One region of the Pseudogracilibacillus sp. SE30717A genome, then DNA from elsewhere that is predicted to be linked to it. Evidence: riboswitches for the same ligand, from Rfam matches in the RefSeq annotation. Region 1 holds a riboswitch; each other region holds the start of a gene.

Region 1 (6,699 bases):
GGAATCTTTTGTTACGCGCCAGCCACTTATTAATACTAATACAGCAACGATTACACTTGCAAGCGGGTCAGCCCAACCCCAATTAAAAAACATAATGAGTAGAGCTGCAATAATTGCCCCCACTGATCCTAGCATATCCCCTATGACATGTAAAAAAGCTGCACGCATATTAAGATTGTCTTTTGTATCACCTCTACGCATTAGTAACCAAGCAACAAAGATATTTACGAGCAGACCGATAGTTGCAATGATTAACATTCCATTTGAAGCAACGACTGGGGGATTTGTGAAACGATTATACGCTTCATAAAAGATATATAAAGCAATGACGATAAGTGTAATACCATTAAAGGTTGCCGCTAAAATTTCAAATCGTTTATACCCATATGTTTTACTATAATTCGCAGCCCTCTCACCTAAAGAAAAAGCGAGAACACCTACTCCCAAAGAGATAGCATCACTTAGCATATGTCCTGCATCTGACAATAACGCAAGACTATTTGTAATAATACCACCAAATAATTCAACAATCATATAAGCTGAAATAATGAAAAAGCTAATTAATAAAACTTTTTTATTTGCACCATGTGCATGATTATGATCGTGACTATGTCCCATTTTAAAAACCTCCATTTTAAATTTTTATATATGATCATATAATCATATAATGATTAAAATATGACTTAACTATGCCGTGCGTGTGCAATCACTTGTTCTAATATTTGTATTACGTGCTCATCATCATGGGAATAAAATATCGTTGTTCCGGCACGACGGTTTTTTACTAACCGTAAATTTTTTAAAAAACGCAGCTGATGTGAAACAGTTGATTGACTTAAGTTCAATGTATCTGCTATTTCATTTACTGCACACTCTTTTTGATGAAGAAGATGTAGTATGCGAATTCTTGTTGGGTCTCCAAGTGCTTTAAATGTTTGAGAAACCACAAATAAAGTTTCTTCATCCAAGTCCCCTTCAATATCATATGGCGTATTTTCAGTGTTTTTTTCTTTCATAACTATAAATGCCTCCTTATATGAATACATTATCATATAAGCATATTAAGAGCAAGAGTTTACATTAAACACAATTATAAGATGGATAATTATATGAGATTGGCCCGCTTCACTCCTTCTGTACAATAAACGTTTTTCTTTCTTTATTATATAAAGATGTCTAAATAATGTTACCATTTATTGATTCTCCATGCTAAAGTAAAAATATAAACTTTACGAGGAGAGAGTAATCTTGAATCTTGGTCATGTATTGATTTTTGGCGGAACTGGAATGCTTAAGGAAGCTTCTAGATGGATTTCAACTCATGCTGAACATACAATTATTTTTGGAAGAAATAGGGATCACTTAGCCAGCATAAAAGAGAATTTTGGCAATGAACAATTAGAAGTTCGAGAACTAGATTATACTGATATCATATCATTAGAAAATGAACTAAAACGTGCTTTTATTACAAACGGACCGATCCATATGGTTGTCGCTTGGATTCACGGTACAGCCCCCTCAGCAATTCCGACAATTATAGAACAAATAGATCAACTTCAAGAAAATTTGCAGTGGAATCTTATTTTGATTAAAGGTAGTAGTGATAATCTATCAAGTATTACAACTCCTATATTAAGTACACGAGAAAACTGTATAATAAAAGAAGTAAAATTAGGGTTTATATACGATGGAAATTCGTCAAGATGGCTAACACATCAAGAGATTTCTTCTGGTACTATTCAAGCAATTATAGAAAATAAACATTCAAAAATTATAGGAACATTGGAGCCGTGGGATAAACGACCATAGTGAAAATATCAAGACTTAAGTAGACTTTTTCCACTAGATTATAATCCACCTTAATAAAAAAACGACAGAACATGTAACGTTCTGCCGCTTTGCATTTTATTTACTTTCAGTTGCTTCATCTTCCTCATTGGGACGTGCACGATAAACAGTAAATGCCAAAATGACTGCAATCACAGACATGGTGAAAGCTATGAAATATACGAGTTCGACACCTGCAACCATTGCCTGTTTAATTGTCTCTGCATCTTGTGGATTACTGGAACCTTGTAAGAAATGTAGTTGTCTCGCATTCATAATACTAATAAAAACAGAAACACCGATGGCTCCCGCAACAGGCTGCAAAGTTGTCATAACCGCAGTTCCGTGTGGGTACATAGACTTTGGAAGTTGATTTAATCCATTTGTTTGCGCAGGCATCATGATTGCAGAGACACTTAGCATTAGTAAGATGTACCCAACTATAATAACCCAAACAGGCGTTTCAGTTGTCAGTCTGCTCATCATGAACATTGTCCCGCATAACACAAAGGTTGCTGGAATCATGAGTACTCGTGGTCCAAATTTATCAAACATATGTCCCATAAATGGTGACATAATTCCGTTTAAAATACTCCCTGGTAATAATACCAATCCAGCTGCTGCTGCAGTCAACGCTAATGGACCTTGCATAAAGATTGGTAATATCAATTCAGAAGAAAACATTGCCATAATTATAATTAAAAACATAAAAACAGCATGGGTGTACATTGGATATTTGAATACCCTTAAATCCATTACAGGCTCTTTTAATTTAAATTGCCTCATTGCAAATAAAATAACACTAATTGTACCTATAATTATAGTCAAATATACACTTGGACTTAGAAATCCTTCTTTACTCTCCCCTGCAGAACTGAACCCATAAATAATCGCTCCAAAACCAACTGAAGAGAATAAAATAGAAAGAACATCAATTTTCGGCTTTGTAACTTCACCTACATTAACTAAATATTTAGATGCGAACAATATTGAAAATAAAGCAAAAGGAATAACAGTAATAAACAGATAGCGCCAACCTAAATATTCAACAATAATCCCGGATAATGTTGGTCCAATAGCAGGAGCAAACATAAAAACTAACCCAACAAGACCCATTATTTTCCCTCGTCGCTCAGGAGGATAAAGGAGTAGAAATACATTAAATATAATTGGCATAAGCAATCCAGTTCCGATTGCCTGTATTAATCGGCCAACTAATAATATCGTAAAGGTAGGTGCCATTGCACTAATTGTGGTACCAATTGTAAAGACAGTCATAACTCCTATAAATAATTGTCTCGTAGTAAACCATTGCACTAATAAAGCAGATATCGGGATGACCATTCCCATCACAAGCATAAATCCCGTTGCCATCCATTGCACTGTTGGCAACGTAATATCAAACTCATTCATTAACGTTATTAAAGCAATATTAAGTAACGTTTCGTTTAATACAGCGAAAAAAGCCCCTATGATTAATGAGATCATAATCGGTAATGTTTTAACATTAGGGTCTTCAGCCAAATATTCATATTTTGGAAAGTCCTTTGTTGTCATAATAATCCCCCATTGTATTTATTATATTTTCGAAGTATATACAAATAAAGCATATTCCATAAATAAACCTCCTATCCAATTCTGAATAGGAGGCAATAATTATAATCGATAGATAACCAAAAAAACGTCAAAAAAGTAAAAGGTTTAAATACAATTATCTATGATAAATTACATACTAATCCTATTTAGAAAAGGGTCGTTATATTGGCTAGATTTTCTTAACTTTGCCGTATATATTAATACACATTATCTTAAAAAATCTTAAAACCAATAACGTAAATTTTTCACAAAATAGGATTATAAAATCATGTAATTCAATCACCTTTCAATTTTTAATGAACCTATATCTTATATAGTAAATGGAAAAATGTCAAGTTTTAGTTATTATTTGTGATCAATTAACTATATTAAATTATTGTGTGAATTTTAAGAAAACACCCAGTATAATGATTATGATATGTTACTTTCGACCTTTAGTATCACAATTTATTATAAATACATATAACTTAAAAAGGAGATTAATATGCAAGAGAGGGCTATAGAACAAGTAAAAAAAATATATGATATAGATAATTCAAGCACTCTTGAACTTTTAGGTGGTTTTGATAATAATGTTTATCTTTGCCGTGATAAAAACATTGTGATTAAATTTCTAGACAAGGTGACTCACAAAAAAGAGTATTTGTTAAATGAGCTAGAGGTTATAAACTTAATGATGACACACGGTATTCATACTCCAGCCCCAATACCTTCGAAAAATGGGATGGTAATTGAATTGATAAAGGGTATGAAAAAAGATTTTTATCTTGTTGCATTTTCCTATGTTAAGGGAAAGATTCTACTAGATTACGAGGAAGACAATCAACTTATTAAACAATGGGGTAAGACGTTAGGTAAAATGCATAATATATCAAAAAATTTTGCTTTTAAACTCGATAATTTTTTTGTGGATTGGAATTATGATATAAATTTCGAGAAATTTTCCAAAGGAAAGGGGCAATTAATAGAAAAAAAATGGAGAACATATATGAAGAAGTTATCTTCAATGTCGTGTAACCAAGATATGTATGGTATTGTCCATCACGATTTACATAATCAAAATATAATAATAAGTGATAATAAAATGTACGTATTGGATTTTGGAGATGTTCGAAAAAGTTGGTATGCCTATGATGCTTCCATACCAGTTTTTCATGCGTTAGAAAAAAACAGGAAGAATAAGACGGATAATATTAAATTTTATGAACGATTTACGAAATATTTCTTTGAAGGATATTGTGAAACGTCTAACTTCTCAATTGATCAATTTAAGCTTATTCCGTTCTTTCTCGAGTATAGGTTGCTATATTCATATTTATTTTTTATAAATTCATTTCCATCTAATAAAATGAGTTCTGATATGAAAAATAGTTTGGATCGCATGAGGTATAGAATTGAAAACAATGTACCATTCATTACTTAAGTATTATAATCACAAGCAATTTTAGAGTAATGCGTCATGCTTTCTTAGGCAGGTTTAGATTTAGTAGATATTGCTTTGACACTCTGCTGTTGTGAGTGTTATGTTTTCTTCTAGTAGTTCTCTAAACATTCAAGTTACATTCGAGTCTAAAGGTAAAGGCTCACATGCTGTTATTGCTCCATATCACATATTGGTGTGCTTATTTAATAATCAGCATTTGTTTTTACTCATAAGAAACGTGTTAACAAAATTATTGACTTTTTAAAATGGTAAGTTTATAATCCTATTAATTAAATAATTAAGAAATCTTATTAAGAGAGGCGGAGGGACTGACCCTGCGAAGCCTCAGCAACCAGCAATTTTTTGTATGGTGCTAATTTCAGAAGAATACTTTGTATTCTGAAGATGAGATGAAATGTTCGTGGTTTTATATACATGCCCTTCTCTCATCATTTCGAGAGGAGGGCTTTTCTTATTGATTAAATGAAAACAGGAAATTTACACCTTTAAATACCACTAAATTTATACGAATACTTATAGGAGGAATTAGACTTGAACACAGAAAAAACTAACTCATCAAACAAAAATCATAGGAAAATTATAGCAAGTTGTAAAAGAACTGGTGAAATGAAGAGTATAAATACCGTTCGAAATTTTTCCTTTCCTATTGACGAACCAATTAAATTAGGCGGAAGTGATGAAGCACCAACTCCTATGGAATATATTTTAGGTTCATTTAATGGATGTATCTTAATTGTTGTGGAAACAATCGCTAAAGAAATTGGATTTACATTTAAAAGCTTGCGATCAGAATCAGTTGGAACAATCGATCGACGAGGCATGCAAGGGGTTGATAATATTAGCCCTCATTTTCAAAATGTAACAAATACTATATGGTTTGAAACAACTGAAAGTGTACATCGAATTCCAGAACTAAAAAAACTCGTTCAAAAAAGATGCCCGGCCTATAATTTATTCTTGGACGCAGGGATTAACATAACATTGGATTGGATTTATCTCGAAAAAGGCGGTGAGCAATAATGACTTCATATGGATGGTGGTTAATAATATTTGCGATTGTTTACACATTTGGATTAATTTTAGCAGGACAAATTTCAAGAAAAAAAGCTAATAAGACTGGATACTTTGTCGGAGGTCGTTCATTTAATAAATGGATCGTTGCTTTTTGCATTACAGGCTTATTCTCGGGCTCTACTTTTATTTCCATTCTAGAGTTATCTTACCTAACAGGAGTATCAGCTATCTGGTATGGGGTTGCGGAGACTGTCCAAGTATTGATCATCGCTTTTATCATTATTGGGCCATTTCGCGAAAAATTAGTTGTCACTGTTTCAGGTTTAATTGGAGACCGTTATGGAAGAGCAGCACTTGGGATTGGTGGCGCTATTACCGCCTTTGCTTTTCCAATGTGGTCAGTTGCTACCGCAATCGCTTTCGCTTCAGCCGTCCATGTGTTTACTGGAATTTCATTAACATTATCAGTCGCCTTTACTGCGTTTCTATTATATCTTTATTTGAAAGCTGGAGGCATGTGGTCAATCGCCCTCACTCAAACAATGAACTTTTTTGTTTTTATTATTATGTTCATCATCGGCATACTAGCATTTTTTATCAATCCTGGAATTGATGGTCTACGCTCATTTGCAGTCTCAAACCCAGCAATGTTTCAATTAGATAGTGCCGGAATTCAAGTAATTGTGGCTTGGTTTGGTACATTTTTGGTCAATGTCATTTTAGCGCAAGCTGCTTTTCAAATGGCTTTATCCTGCCGTACACCTGAAGAAGGACAAAAAGGATTAAAGTTAGCTGCCGTCTTTGGTATTCCTTTTATC
Region 2 (6,699 bases), on a different contig from region 1:
CCGATCTTCCAACGCCTAATCATATCGTGAAAGTATTACAAAAGGCAGCGGAAAATCCGATTAACCATAAATATTCTCCGTTTCAAGGGTTTCCGTATTTTCGACAAGCAGTAGCTGACTTTTACAAAAAGGAATACGACGTTGATCTAGATCCTGATGAAGAAGTTGCGCTCATGTTTGGCTCAAAAATAGGTTTGTTTGAATTGAGTCAATGTTTACTAAACCCTGGAGATACGGCGCTATTACCGGATCCTGGCTATCCTGATTATTTATCAGGAGTTGCATTAGCAAATGCTAAACATGAATTTATGCCGCTTCTTGCCGAGAATGGGTTTTTACCTGACTATAACAAAATAAGTGAAGATATTTTGCAAAAGGCGAAAGTTATGTTTTTAAACTATCCGAATAACCCGACTGCAGGAGTTGCAACTCGAGCTTTTTTTGATGAGACCGTAGAGGTTGCGAAAAAACATAATATATGTGTCGTACATGATTTTGCTTATGGGGCCATTGGATTTGATAGTGTCAAACAGCCAAGTTTTTTAAGTTCTGAAGGAGCAAAAGATATTGGAATTGAAATGTATACATTATCGAAAACGTACAATATGGCAGGATGGCGTGTCGCATTTGCCGTCGGTAACTCGTCTGTGATTAAAACGATCAACTTATTGCAAGATCATTTGTTTACGAGTTTATTCGGAGCGATCCAAGAAGCCGCCACTGCAGCCATTTCGGGAGACCTTTCTTTCGTAAGTGAATTGGTCGATATTTATGAGCGGAGACGAAATGTATTAGTTGAAAGCTTACATAAGATCGGCTGGGAGGTTGAGGCTCCTAAAGGGACATTTTTCTCATGGTTTAAAGTACCTGATGGATACACATCGGATGAGTTTGCCGAATTATTATTAGAAAAAGCCCATGTCGTGGTCGCTTCTGGAAATGGTTTTGGAACATTAGGTGAAGGTTATGTTCGAATTGGCTTACTTGATACAGAAGATCGTTTACGTGAAGCAGTTGAACGAATTGGAGCGCTTGGGATTTTTAGGAAGTGACTAATCGTTTGACAAAATACGATAAGGTTAGTAACATAAATATTATTAAATTAAATGAAACTTATCAAGAGTGATGGAGGGTTCAGGCCCAATGATATCACAGCAACCTTCCTATTTGGTTAGGAGTTGGTGCTAATTCCTGCAGAATGATTGCTTGCATTCTGAGAGATAAGGGTAGCTAATAAAATGAACCCCTCTTTCGAATGGAAAGAGGGTTTTTTAATGATTTCATAAAAGGTAAAACTATAATTCTTATTTATAGTGAACAGGTTAGTAAGCAAGATGTTGTTAAAAAGCGTGGAAAAAGCCAGGGCGAAAAATGAATCGTTTCGCAAGCATAACTAGTACTTTAATAGTCTAAGGTGTTTCAGCTAGGGGGAAATAGAATGATCAAGCTTGAACATATAGAAAAAATTTATCCATCGAAAAAAGGGAACGTCATTGGTGTGGATAATGTTTCCTTGCATATAAAATCAGGGGAAATATATGGGATTGTTGGATATAGTGGTGCCGGGAAAAGTACATTGCTCCGTTGTATCAATTTATTAGAACGTCCAACGAATGGAGAAATCTTTATCGACGGAGTGAATTTAACGTTATTATCCATAAAAGAATTGCGAAAAGCACGTCAATCTATTGGAATGATTTTTCAAGGATTTCACCTCGTTTCATCTAAGACTGCTGCTGAAAATATCGCATTTTCATTAAAAGTAGCCGGAATACCTCCTGAAGAGAGAAATATGCGCGTTCAAGAGTTACTTGAATTGGTCGGTCTTGCTGATAAAGCAGATCATTATCCGGCACAATTAAGTGGAGGACAGAAACAACGAGTGAGTATTGCACGGGCACTTGCAAACAATCCGAAAGTATTACTGTCTGATGAAGCAACCTCTGCACTTGACCCAAGCACAACAAAGTCTATATTACATTTATTAAAGAAAATTAACGAAGAGCTTGGAATTACAATTGTATTGATTACACATGAAATGGAAGTCGTTAAAGAAATTTGTCATCGTTGTGCCGTTATGCAAAATGGAAAAGTGATTGAAGAAGGAAAAACATATGATGTATTTGCCAGTCCGCAAAATGAATTGACGAAGAACTTTATTGAAACAGTACTTCAGTTTACGATTCCGGCAGAGTTACAAGCAGCCTGTACAGGGACAATTATAAAATTGCAGTTCGAGGGAACGATTGCAAACGAAGCAGTAGTTTCTGATATGTTACAAGCATATCCAGTAAGCGGAAATATTTTGCATGGCAAAGTCGAATATATTAGAGAAGAGCCGCTTGGAATCTTTATTATGGAACTAAAAGGAAAATCGGAAGATGTTAAACAGGCAATACATTATTTAGAAAAACGGATGAAACAAGTCGAGGTGATTCAGCATGGAAACATTCATTGAATTATTACCTGAACTGAATAAAGCATTTTTCGAAACCTTATACATGGTCGGGATTGCTGTTTTAGTAGCTATTGTAATCGGTATGCCACTTGGAATTGTTCTCTATGCAACGGACAATGGACTCATATTGGAAAACCGTTTCATTAAAATTGTAGCTGGACTTGTAACAAATCTCGTTCGTTCGATTCCTTTCATTATCTTACTCGTCTTTTTATTGCCATTTACGAACTTTTTACTTGGTACGCAAATTGGTCCGACGGCTGCAGCGGTTCCTTTATCTGTAGCAGCAATACCGTTTTTTGCTAGAATTGTAGAATCTTCAGCTCGGGAGATCGATCGGGGCGTTATAGAAGCAGCTGTTTCTGTTGGAGCGACACCTTGGACAATTATTAAGGACATTATTTTGCCAGAAGCAAAACCAGGAATTATTAGTGGACTTACGATTACGATTATAAGTTTAGTAGGATATTCTGCAATGGCAGGAACCGTTGGAGGAGGTGGGATTGGAGATTTAGCAATTCGATATGGCTATTATCGATACGATAACACCGTAATGTATACAACAGTAGTTATTTTAATTGTTTTAGTACAAGTAATTCAGTTTACTGGTGACCTAATCGCTAAGAAAGTGAATAAACGATAGTTAATTATAAGATAGATAGGGAGATAACAACCATGAAAAAATTAAGCATACTTTTACTTACTGCATGTATCGTACTCATTCTTGCGGCATGTGGGGGAAATGACAAAAAAGAAGATGAAAATTCAGTAGACCAATCTGATACAAAAGATAAAATTACGTTTGGAGCAACAACAGGACCTTACAGTGATATGGTAAATAAAGCGATTAAGCCACTGTTAGAGGAAAAAGGCTATAAAGTGGAAAACATTGAGTTCAGTGATTATATCCAGCCAAATAATGCTCTCGACAATGGAGATATTGACGCAAACTTATTCCAGCATAAAATTTATTATGAAGCTTTTGCAGAAGAAAACAATATGGATTTATCCGAATTAATCGTTGTTCCTACCGCACCAATGGGCTTGTATTCAAATAAATATGATTCAATAGATGAGATTGAAGATAACAGTACAATAACTATTGCGAATGATCCAACGAACTTAGCAAGAACGTTAGTGATGTTACAAGATGAAGGATTAATCAAAATTTCGGATGATGTGGATCCATTAACAGCATCTGTTAAAGATATTGAGGAAAATTATAAAAATTTAAAATTTCATGAAATTGAAGCAGGGCAGTTACCACGTACTGTTGATAGTGAAGACTTAGCATCTGTTCCGGGGAACTTCGCGCTTGCTGCTGATTTTGATTTACTTGATGCCCTCGCGCTTGAAGAAATGCCGGATGATTACCGTAATCGTGTTGTTGTAAACACAAAAGACATAGATGCTTCTTGGGCGCAAGATATTAAAGAAGTCATCGAATCACCTGAATTTGAAAAAATTATGGATGAGGAGTTCCAAGGGTTCGGAAAACCGGAATGGATGAAAAAGTAAGCACATTGTAGGCTGTACGGTGCAGTTAGGGTTTGATAGAATCAAAGATTCATTCTGAAGTTCAAATTAGTAGAGGAATAAAAATTTTTGAGACATCTAAAACTCAACAATATTTATATTTAAAACAACGGTTAGTAGCCGTTGTTTTTTTGCTACTATTTATACAAATTAGAAAGGTATAAAGATCATTCCACCCTTGAATTGTGATTTCAGATACTTTTTTGTAACAAATATTGTTAAAATTTTTGTGTCTTAAAATATTGTAGAATTAGTGGTTATTTTTACTGGAATTTATTATGTAAACATCATTACAATAATGAGAAATATGGTAGTATATAAATTACTAAAGATTGTTATTATGGTTTATTTAACAACTTGGCCGGAACGCTGTAATAAATAAGTTTATGACATACTTGTTATTAATAAAGAATGCATAGACAGGGATATACATCTTAGTTCCGCTATCGTAGATGGAAAAGGATAAAGCACGTTTTGTCTAATTAAAATTTAAAGCAGAGAATCTGGAGAGTACGTTTTTATGCGGGAGGGAAAACCAATGAAATTTTCACAGGAGGATTATACTGTAACTTTAGAAGGTACGGAAGTTACGTTATTAAGAAAGGAATTTCTCTTGTTAAAATTTTTATATAAAAATAATGGAAGAACATTTTCTAGAGATGAATTGCTGGATGCTGTTTGGCCATTTGAGGAGCCGACGGATCGCACGGTAGACGATCATATTTACCGGCTCAGAAAAAAATTATTCCCTTTCCGTAACATATTATCGATTAAAACTGTGAAAGGTTTAGGTTATTCTTTAAAAATTGAAGATCAAACGAATACGTTATCGATACCAGTTCCAGAGGAGATATCTCGACAGGCAAACCAATTATTTGATACGTATTATAAATATGGACATGGGAAGGCAATAAAAGAATTAGTGACAAATAGAGCATTGGGTTTTCCGATTGACGAGAAGCAAGAAACAGTACTTTTATGGCTGCAAAGTGATTTTGAATCATTGTTGAAAAAGTTGAGTTTAACGGAGAATATCTTCGTTCCTTTACTGCTTTATGGGTTTGTGGAAAGTGATACGAAGAAAGTAATAGACGTGCATAAGGATATTCTTCAAAAGAATATTTTAGTTGAGAATGAACGCATGGATATTAGTTGTTGCAGCTTGCCGATATGGTATATGAAAATAAATAAACCGGACATTTCCATGCAGCTTGTACAAAAAGAATTTCATGCTATAAAAACCAGTGACCATGGATTCATTCCACTTTTACATATTATGAAAACTGTCATTCTATTTTACTCTCAGAAAATGGGAGAAGTAGAAAAAGGACTCGACACAGTAGAAACAGTGCTTATACGTTTTCCGTTTTTAAGAGAAAAAGGCGCCCTAAAGGTAATACAGGGTTTATTTCTAATAGCGGAGGGAGAGCATCAAGAAGGAGAAGACACCATCATTGCAGGAATTCAGATTATTCACCAATCAGGTCACCGCTATTATTTCCTAGTAATATATCAAATACTGGATTTATTACTTCCTAAGGTAAATGCAAATAAAAAACTTATTAATCATTATAAAAAGGAAGCGAGCAACTATTTTAGGAATTCGAAGCTGCACAAGTTAAAATCAGAGATTGAAAAACAAGTTCATTCCTATCTCTGATATTCCTCTGACATTCATCACTTATTCTAATTCTTAGGAAGGTGATGAAATGGAAAAGCAAGTAGCTGAAAAAGTTTTTCTTTGGAAAAACCGTACGTATCTTATGATATTTAGTTCCTATGCGATCTCTACGTTTGGGAAGTTTTTTGATATGCTTGCAGTCATGTTAATGTTTGGTTATGTCTTACAATCAGAACCTTGGATGATTGCTCTTATTCCTGTTGTATACGCATTCCCTCATGCTTTATTTAGTCAATTTGCGGGAGTATTTATCGATAAAAATAAAAAGGTAAGAATTATGCTTTTGGCAGACTTATTGACAGCTATTTTTACCGTTATACTTATTTTTATTTCAAATCCATGGGTGATGCTAGGTGTCATTCTTGTACGTTCTTGCTTTACAGTTGTCCATTTTCCCGCCCAGCAGGCACTCGTTAGGCAGGTTGTTCACCCGAACTTAATCCTAAAAGCCGTAACATTAAATGGAACCGTTAATCAATTATCAAAAATTATTGGTCCTTTTCTTGGTGCATCAATTGCAGCAGTTTTTTCTCCTAAGATGAGTTTTGTCGTTTACGCAGCAGCACTTTTGATTTCTGTATGTATACTTCTAATCATTCGCCATGTGGATACGGGTGAACCTGCCATTACTCTTGAAGGAGAAAAGGCAGAGAATGATACTTTCTGGAAAACGTGGAGGAAAGGTTGGACTATTATGCTGCGGTCAAAAGTTTTATTGCTAAGCATTTCTTTTTCTTCTGTTGCATTTTTGTCCATTCAATTAGTAGATGCACAATTCGCTGTATTAACACGAGAACTTTTTCCTAATAATCCTTCTGTTTTAGGGTGGCTGATGTCTGCAGTCGGCTTGGGAGCGGTAGGCATTATGTTGTTCATGAATCGATTAAAAAGAATAAAAAGATATGGGTGGTTTCTTGGAAGCTCAATACTTTTTATCGGTGCAGGACTTTTTTTCATGGGTATGCTATGGCATGGAGCAAGCTTTTGGTGGTTAATCGGTGCCTCGCTTGTGATAGGTGTAGGA
Region 3 (6,699 bases), on a different contig from region 1:
GCTTGATCGAGTAATTTTCTGGCAACACCTAATCCTCTAACATTAGGCCGAACTGCTAAAAAGCGAATAATGGGAGCATCGATTTCAAGTCCTGGCAGCTGATAAGCCTCAGAAGCTGAACAAAACAATTGCATTGTCCCTACGATTTCTTTCTGAAAAATAGCAACATATATGGCATCAATTCTTTCATTATCGACAGATGCTTTGATTTCTTCTTGATATTTTCCCCAACGTTCATTCGTAAACGACTCTTTATACTCCCCATAACTAACCATTAACAACTCTCTTACAATTTCTCTTTCTGAATCTTTCATTTCCCTCACGATCAACAAGTCCTTCCTCTCCTCTATTTTCACTCCTCCTTATCCAATGTATTCCTATTATAAAACTTGGAATTATATTAATATAAATTGCCTTTTATAAAAAGGCATACATTTTTTTAGTATAATGTAGACAATTTTCGGTGCCGGTTTTGCTTAAAAGGTAAATTCAACTGTTCTCTAAGTGTCTGGTGCCCTTCATGGAGTTCGTAATAACCACGTTCTCTTAATATTGGAACTACTTCACAAATAAAATCATGATACAAATCGCCTAGTACGGGAATGGTTAACACGAAACCGTCCGCTGCTTCTTGTTCTATCCAATCAATCATTTGAAACGCAATTTGTTCCCCGGTTCCAATAAAAGCGCTTTTAGGGGTAGTAACTCTTTGAGCGACTTCTTTTAAGGTTAGCTGTTCTTCTTGTGCGAATTGTTTAATATGATCTGTCACAGATTGAAAACTATTTTTTCCTACTTCTCCTATATCGGGGAAAGGCTTATCTAAAGGATATTGAGAAAAATCATGATGATCAAAATAGCGCCCTAAATAATTAAGTGCTTCATCAATTGATACAAGTTCCGTCAATTGTATATATTTTTTCTCCGCATCTTCCTCGGATGTTCCGACAATAGGAGTTAAACTTGGAAAAACAAGAATTTCTTCTGGATCTCTTCCATTTTTCTTTGCTCTAAATTTTACATCCCGATAAAATGCTTTTGCTTTTTCAATAGTATCTTGGTTCGTAAAAATAACATCCGCTTTTCTCGCTGCAAAGTCTTTTCCTGTTTCTGAAGATCCCGCCTGGAAAATAACTGGTTGACCTTGGAGAGAGCGTTCGATATTTAAAGGTCCTTTAACAGAGAAAAACTTTCCTTCATGATTTAATGAGTGTAATTTATCGTCTTCGAAAAACACACCGCTCTCTCTGTCCCTTATAAACGCATCATCTTCCCATGAATCCCATAGACCTTGAACGACGTTTACATGTTCTTCAGCCTTTTCATAGCGAACGGCATGTTCAGGGTGTACACCTTTATTATAATTACTTGCACTTCCTTCTAGAGGGGAAGTAACTACATTCCACCCAGCCCGCCCATTACTTACTTTATCTAAAGAAGCAAATTGACGAGCGACCGTATATGGTTCACTATATGAAGTCGATAAAGTACCGACAAGTCCAATTCGGTCTGTAACAGTAGCCAGTGCCGAAAGTAAGGTGAGTGGCTCGAACCGGTTTAAAAAATGTGGGATTGATTTTTTATTTATATATAAGCCATCCGCAACAAAAACGAAGGATAGACCGGCTTTTTCTGCTATTTTTGTTATTTCTATATAATGCTTAATATTTACACTTGCATCTAAAGGTACGTCTTTACTTCTCCAAGCGTTCATATGGGAACCAGGACCATTAATCATCAACCCTAATTTTATTTTTTTGCTCAATTGGACACCTGCTTTCTATTATTGTTTCCGATTCTATTTGGACGTAATAATTTAAACGACTTCTTTCTTTCATCTTCTTTTTGAAGTGGGGTATGCAATATAAATTCATCAATATCATACGTCTTATGCAAAAAGTCTAATTCACTCTTTATCTTTTCTGAAGTTCCTTTAATTATTGCAACCTCCTTCTCTATTACCTCAAACGATTCTGTCGTTTGTCTCTTCAAAGCATTAACCTGTTCGGCAGATTGTACGAGAAGTTTTCGCCCTTTCTCAAAAATAACTTGGTATAGTTTTAACTCTTTTGCCAGATCGTCTGCTTCTTTGTTGGAGTCAGCTGCCAATACTGCCACGGCAACAATCAATTTACCTTCTGGATACATATTACGATACGTCTGGGAGGCTGCTTTTAAAGCTTCATCATCGCTATTTAAAAAACGCGCAAAAACAAAATGCGTCTGTAACTTGGCTGCTAGCTCTGCACTGTTCGCACTCCCACCAAGCAGAAATACATCTGGCTTGATGATTGGCTCCGGCATTACTTTAATTCCTTCCAACGGATGCCCTTTTGGGATTTCCTCATCGATTAACTGTTTTACAAATGTATATCGTTCATTAAAATCAGATCCATTGTTTAATGTTCCGTATTGTAGTGCTTTAGTGGATAAATCAAAGCCGCCTGGAGCTTTCCCAATTCCTAAATCAACCCTGCCTGGCGCTAAGGAAGATAAGACATAAAAATTCTCAGTTACTTTATATGGACTATAATGTTGTAACATCACTCCTCCAGACCCTATATTTATGTTTTCAGTCTGTGCTAATAAATGTGCGATCATTATTTCCGGAGAACTTCCTGCTACATTTTTCATGTGGTGATGTTCAGAAACCCAAAAACGTTTATACCCCCAATCTTCAGCATCTTTTGCTAATTCAATTGTACTTTTAAACGCATCCGTTGCGTGTTTCCCTGGAAATATTGGACTTTGATCTAGAATTCCTAACTCATATCCCATCTTTATTCCTCCATTTAAAAAGCCTCTTCCTTTTTAATTAAGAAGAGGCCATAACAAACTATCTCTTCTTATTTTTAAGTTATGATAACTTTCTGGATTTGGCACATCACTTCAAAAGTTGTTGCCGAGGCTTCATCAGGCCAGTCCTTCCACCTCTCTTTATAAGAATTACGTTTACTATATTTAATTTATTATTTATCCTATATGTTTACTGTGATTTAAGTTGTGTTTAATCATATCCCATAATTTTACTTCCGTCAATACGTTTTATAACTATTTTTTAAAATGGGCTTCTTTCACATATAACAGCATTTCTCAAATAATCTTTCACTAATCCTATTGAAACACTTGTCTCCATTCTGCTTTCTTAGCAAGCATTTTACGCGCATTTTCTTGGGCTCCTTCTAAACTATGACTTGCTGCCCAGCCACATTGAACTTCATTACAAGCCGGAACCTCTGTCGCATTAAGCACATCTTCTAATACTTTTTCTACTAATAATAAGATTTCATCGTAATTATCATGATTAATTACGGATAAATAATACCCTGTCTGACACCCCATTGGACTGATATCAACAATTTTATCTGAATGATTTCTACTCAATTCCGCCATTAAATGCTCTAATGAATGGATAGCCGGCATTTCCATATGCTCCTTGTTAGGTTGTGTAAACCGTAGATCATACTTATAAATTTCATCACCATTAATTCCTTTACTTACTCCTGCTAGACGGATATATGGGGCCTTAACTTTCGTATGATCTAAATTAAAACTCTCTACATTTAGCTTTTCGACTTTACTCATTTTCTATCTCCTCCTATATCTTTTTTATTAGTTAACTTTAATAAATCTTTCGCACTCTCGTACAAGAATTTTGCTGCTGGCATCAAGGCTAATTCATCAATTGTAAATTTCGGATGATGCCAATCTTCTGTACCATTTGTACCAAAAAATACAAATGCACCTCTTATATCCTCCAAATAATGTGAAAAGTCTTCCCCACCCATAGACGGTTCGGGATCAATTACTGTTAATAGCTGTTTTTCAGCAGTCCGGTGAAGGGACTGATTAACTTTTAGATCATTTATTAATGCTGGTGGTCCAGGATACCAGTGCACCTTCGCTTGTTGACCAAAAGCCAGACTAGTTTGCTGGACAACTAATTCAAATCGTTTCTTCACTTCTTGACGTATAGAATTGCTAAACGTACGAATTGTTCCTTCTAACGTTACTTTATTAGGAATTACATTCCAAGTATTGCCCCCAACTATCCTTGTAATGCTAATTACAGCACCTTCCAAAGGGGACACATTTCTACTGACAATTGTCTGTATTGCTGTAATCAGATGAGCGGAAGCAACAATAGGATCATGCCCAGCATGAGGAAGTGCAGCATGACTTCCTTTTCCGTTGATTTCCACGATAAATCGATCAACAGCTGCCATCATGGCGCCATTTTTAAGTCCTATTGTCCCTACAGGCAAATCTGGCTTATTATGAAGTCCAATGATGTAGTCGATATCTTTTAATTGTTCATCTGCTTTTACTAATTCAGCGCCGCCGCCAGACTCTTCAGCTGGTTGAAACAATAAGCGAATGGAACCTGGTAAAGTATCTTTACTTTTTTGGAGTAGATAAGCTGCACCAATTAATGCAGCAGTATGAAAATCATGTCCACAGGCATGCATCTTGCCTTTTACCTTCGATGCATATGGCAAATTTGTCTCTTCCTCAATCGGCAATGCATCAATATCTGCACGAATTGCTACTTTAGGAGAATCATATTTACCCTTAATATCTGCGAAAACACCTGTTTTTAATGTCGTTCTCTTAATGACGATGTTTTTTTCTGTCAGCCATTCCTTTATCCGTTTTGTTGTTTCATACTCTTCCAATGATAATTCAGGGAATTGATGTAATTGTCGACGAATATCGATTAAGCGAGCCTCTAATTCAGCGTAATCCATTTTCTCCCCCTTATATTAATATGCATTATTCCTATTAATTAACTTGGTTTTGTATTACTATATCATCCAATTATAGTAAATGCAATATTCGATTCCCATATTCTTCAAGGCAGTTTGTTAGAAGATGGATGAATTCACGTGTATTAACGTAAAATATGTTATGATACTTTATGTAAAATTTAATTGATAAAGGAGTTTATTTACTTGTTTCCAAAACGATACTGGTTTGTTTTTCTAACTTACGTGTTAATGTTACTAGTGACTGCTTTTGTTCCAGTTTTTATTTATTTTATTTTTACTGTTAACGTATTCGAAGCTGCATTATATACCAATGTTGTCGGCTTTATTATTGGCACAATTATCGTCTTATGGTTAATGCGTAAAGACATAAAAGAAGAAAATAACGTATCTTCCTTATCTGCTGGACAAATTATCGGGTGGACAGCGTTAGGAGTCCTTCTAGCATGGATTGTACAGATTATCGCTGTTAATATTGAGATAGAATTATTAGGAATAAATCCGACTTCAGAAAACACCGAACTTATCGTGGAACTAACAAAACTTAATCCAATATTTTTTCTTATTCCTGCAATTACTGCGCCTATCTTAGAAGAATTAATTTTTAGAAAAATTTTATTCGGTACGCTCTATAAAAAAATGAACTTTTTCTTGGCCGCTATTATTTCTTCTTCTATTTTTGGAGTACTTCATATGGACTTAACTCATACACTAATCTATGTTTCGATGGGATTTGTCTTTGCTTATATATATGTGAAAACAAAGCGAGTGATTGTTCCAATTTTTGTCCATATGACTTTAAATACGGTAACTGTTTTAGGCCAGATATTTATAGATCCCGAACAGTTGGAGCAAATAGAAAAGTCGATGTTTATATTTTTTGGGGGTTGATGTAATTTGAGAATGGCAATACTTTATTTTTTAATGGGAATATTTTTCGCATATTTAGCTTTTACTTATGCAAAAGAAACCGTTTGGAATGCGACCACGATTTTACTTGCGTTAGTGGCCACCCTTGATTTTGGTATGGGTTACCGCTATTTGCGTATGCATCAGAAAAATCAATCAAAATGAAAAAACCGGAGCTTTATTTATTGCTCCGGTTCTTTTTTATTGTAACGGATAATTTTTTAAAAAATACACAAATGACTGCAATTCAACAGATAGGTCAATATGATGAATACGTATATGCTCGGGAATGGTTAATCTAGCGGGAGTGAAATTTAAAATACCTTTAACTCCATTTGCTATGAGCCGATCGGAAATCTCCTGAGCAGCAGATGCAGGAACAGTGAGAATAGCTACCTCCACATTTCCTATTTCGTTTTCTAAATCATCGATATGATAAATCGGTACACCTCCGATTAACGTACCTGCTTTTTTCTTAGATCGATCAAATGCCATTGCAATTTTCGTATTATTATTTCTTAAAAAATTATAATTAAGTAAGGCTGTGCCGAGATTTCCTACACCGATTAATGCTACTTCAGTAACTTCGTCTTGTGCTAAAGTAGTTTTAAAAAACTCAAGTAAATAATCTACATTGTATCCATAACCTTTCTTACCTAGTGCTCCAAAATAAGAAAAGTCTCTCCGAATTGTAGCGGAGTCAACTTTAACTGCATCACTTAATTCTTTTGATGATACGCGTGTTTTCCCCTGATTATGTAAGTTTGATAAAAATCTATAATATAAAGGCAAACGTCTAGCTGTTGCTTGCGGTATTTTACGTTGCACCTTGATTCCCCTCTTTCCACCTATCTCTCTTATCTTTATTTTTTAATAAAGTCTCCAGACTTGCCTCCTGTTTTCGAAAGTAAATACGTTTCTCCGATCACAATACCTTTATCGATCGCTTTACACATATCATATACGGTTAGTGCGGTAGCAGAAGCAGCAGTTAACGCTTCCATCTCGACGCCAGTTGACCCTT

The links. Region 1 has a riboswitch for S-adenosylmethionine ahead of SPD48_RS08465 (OsmC family protein). Riboswitches for the same ligand answer to the same signal wherever they lie in the genome.
Region 2: another riboswitch for S-adenosylmethionine. It lies ahead of SPD48_RS16735 (methionine ABC transporter ATP-binding protein); the one in region 1 lies ahead of SPD48_RS08465 (OsmC family protein).
Region 3: another riboswitch for S-adenosylmethionine. It lies ahead of SPD48_RS18780 (LLM class flavin-dependent oxidoreductase); the one in region 1 lies ahead of SPD48_RS08465 (OsmC family protein).

Annotation. Positions count from the first base shown of each region.
Region 1 covers NZ_JAXHDF010000004.1:294,671-301,369, forward strand. Annotated here, with positions in the region: gene SPD48_RS08440 (cation diffusion facilitator family transporter) at 1-618, opposite strand, end outside; gene SPD48_RS08445 (ArsR/SmtB family transcription factor) at 684-1,016, opposite strand; gene SPD48_RS08450 (hypothetical protein) at 1,249-1,809, shown strand; gene SPD48_RS08455 (MDR family MFS transporter) at 1,906-3,384, opposite strand; gene SPD48_RS08460 (phosphotransferase enzyme family protein) at 3,908-4,846, shown strand; SAM riboswitch class I at 5,152-5,258, shown strand; gene SPD48_RS08465 (OsmC family protein) at 5,399-5,887, shown strand; gene SPD48_RS08470 (sodium:solute symporter family protein) at 5,887-6,699, shown strand, end outside.
Region 2 covers NZ_JAXHDF010000011.1:72,787-79,485, forward strand. Annotated here, with positions in the region: gene SPD48_RS16730 (pyridoxal phosphate-dependent aminotransferase) at 1-1,052, shown strand, start outside; SAM riboswitch class I at 1,111-1,227, shown strand; gene SPD48_RS16735 (methionine ABC transporter ATP-binding protein) at 1,439-2,458, shown strand; gene SPD48_RS16740 (methionine ABC transporter permease) at 2,442-3,101, shown strand; gene SPD48_RS16745 (MetQ/NlpA family ABC transporter substrate-binding protein) at 3,134-3,976, shown strand; gene SPD48_RS16750 (winged helix-turn-helix domain-containing protein) at 4,533-5,654, shown strand; gene SPD48_RS16755 (MFS transporter) at 5,704-6,699, shown strand, end outside.
Region 3 covers NZ_JAXHDF010000015.1:71,414-78,112, forward strand. Annotated here, with positions in the region: gene SPD48_RS18770 (GNAT family N-acetyltransferase) at 1-323, opposite strand, end outside; gene SPD48_RS18775 (LLM class flavin-dependent oxidoreductase) at 440-1,738, opposite strand; gene SPD48_RS18780 (LLM class flavin-dependent oxidoreductase) at 1,762-2,778, opposite strand; SAM riboswitch class I at 2,844-2,946, opposite strand; gene SPD48_RS18785 (S-ribosylhomocysteine lyase) at 3,115-3,585, opposite strand; gene SPD48_RS18790 (amidohydrolase) at 3,582-4,748, opposite strand; gene SPD48_RS18795 (CPBP family intramembrane glutamic endopeptidase) at 4,953-5,657, shown strand; gene SPD48_RS18800 (YdiK family protein) at 5,670-5,840, shown strand; gene SPD48_RS18805 (redox-sensing transcriptional repressor Rex) at 5,877-6,509, opposite strand; gene moaC (cyclic pyranopterin monophosphate synthase MoaC) at 6,539-6,699, opposite strand, start outside.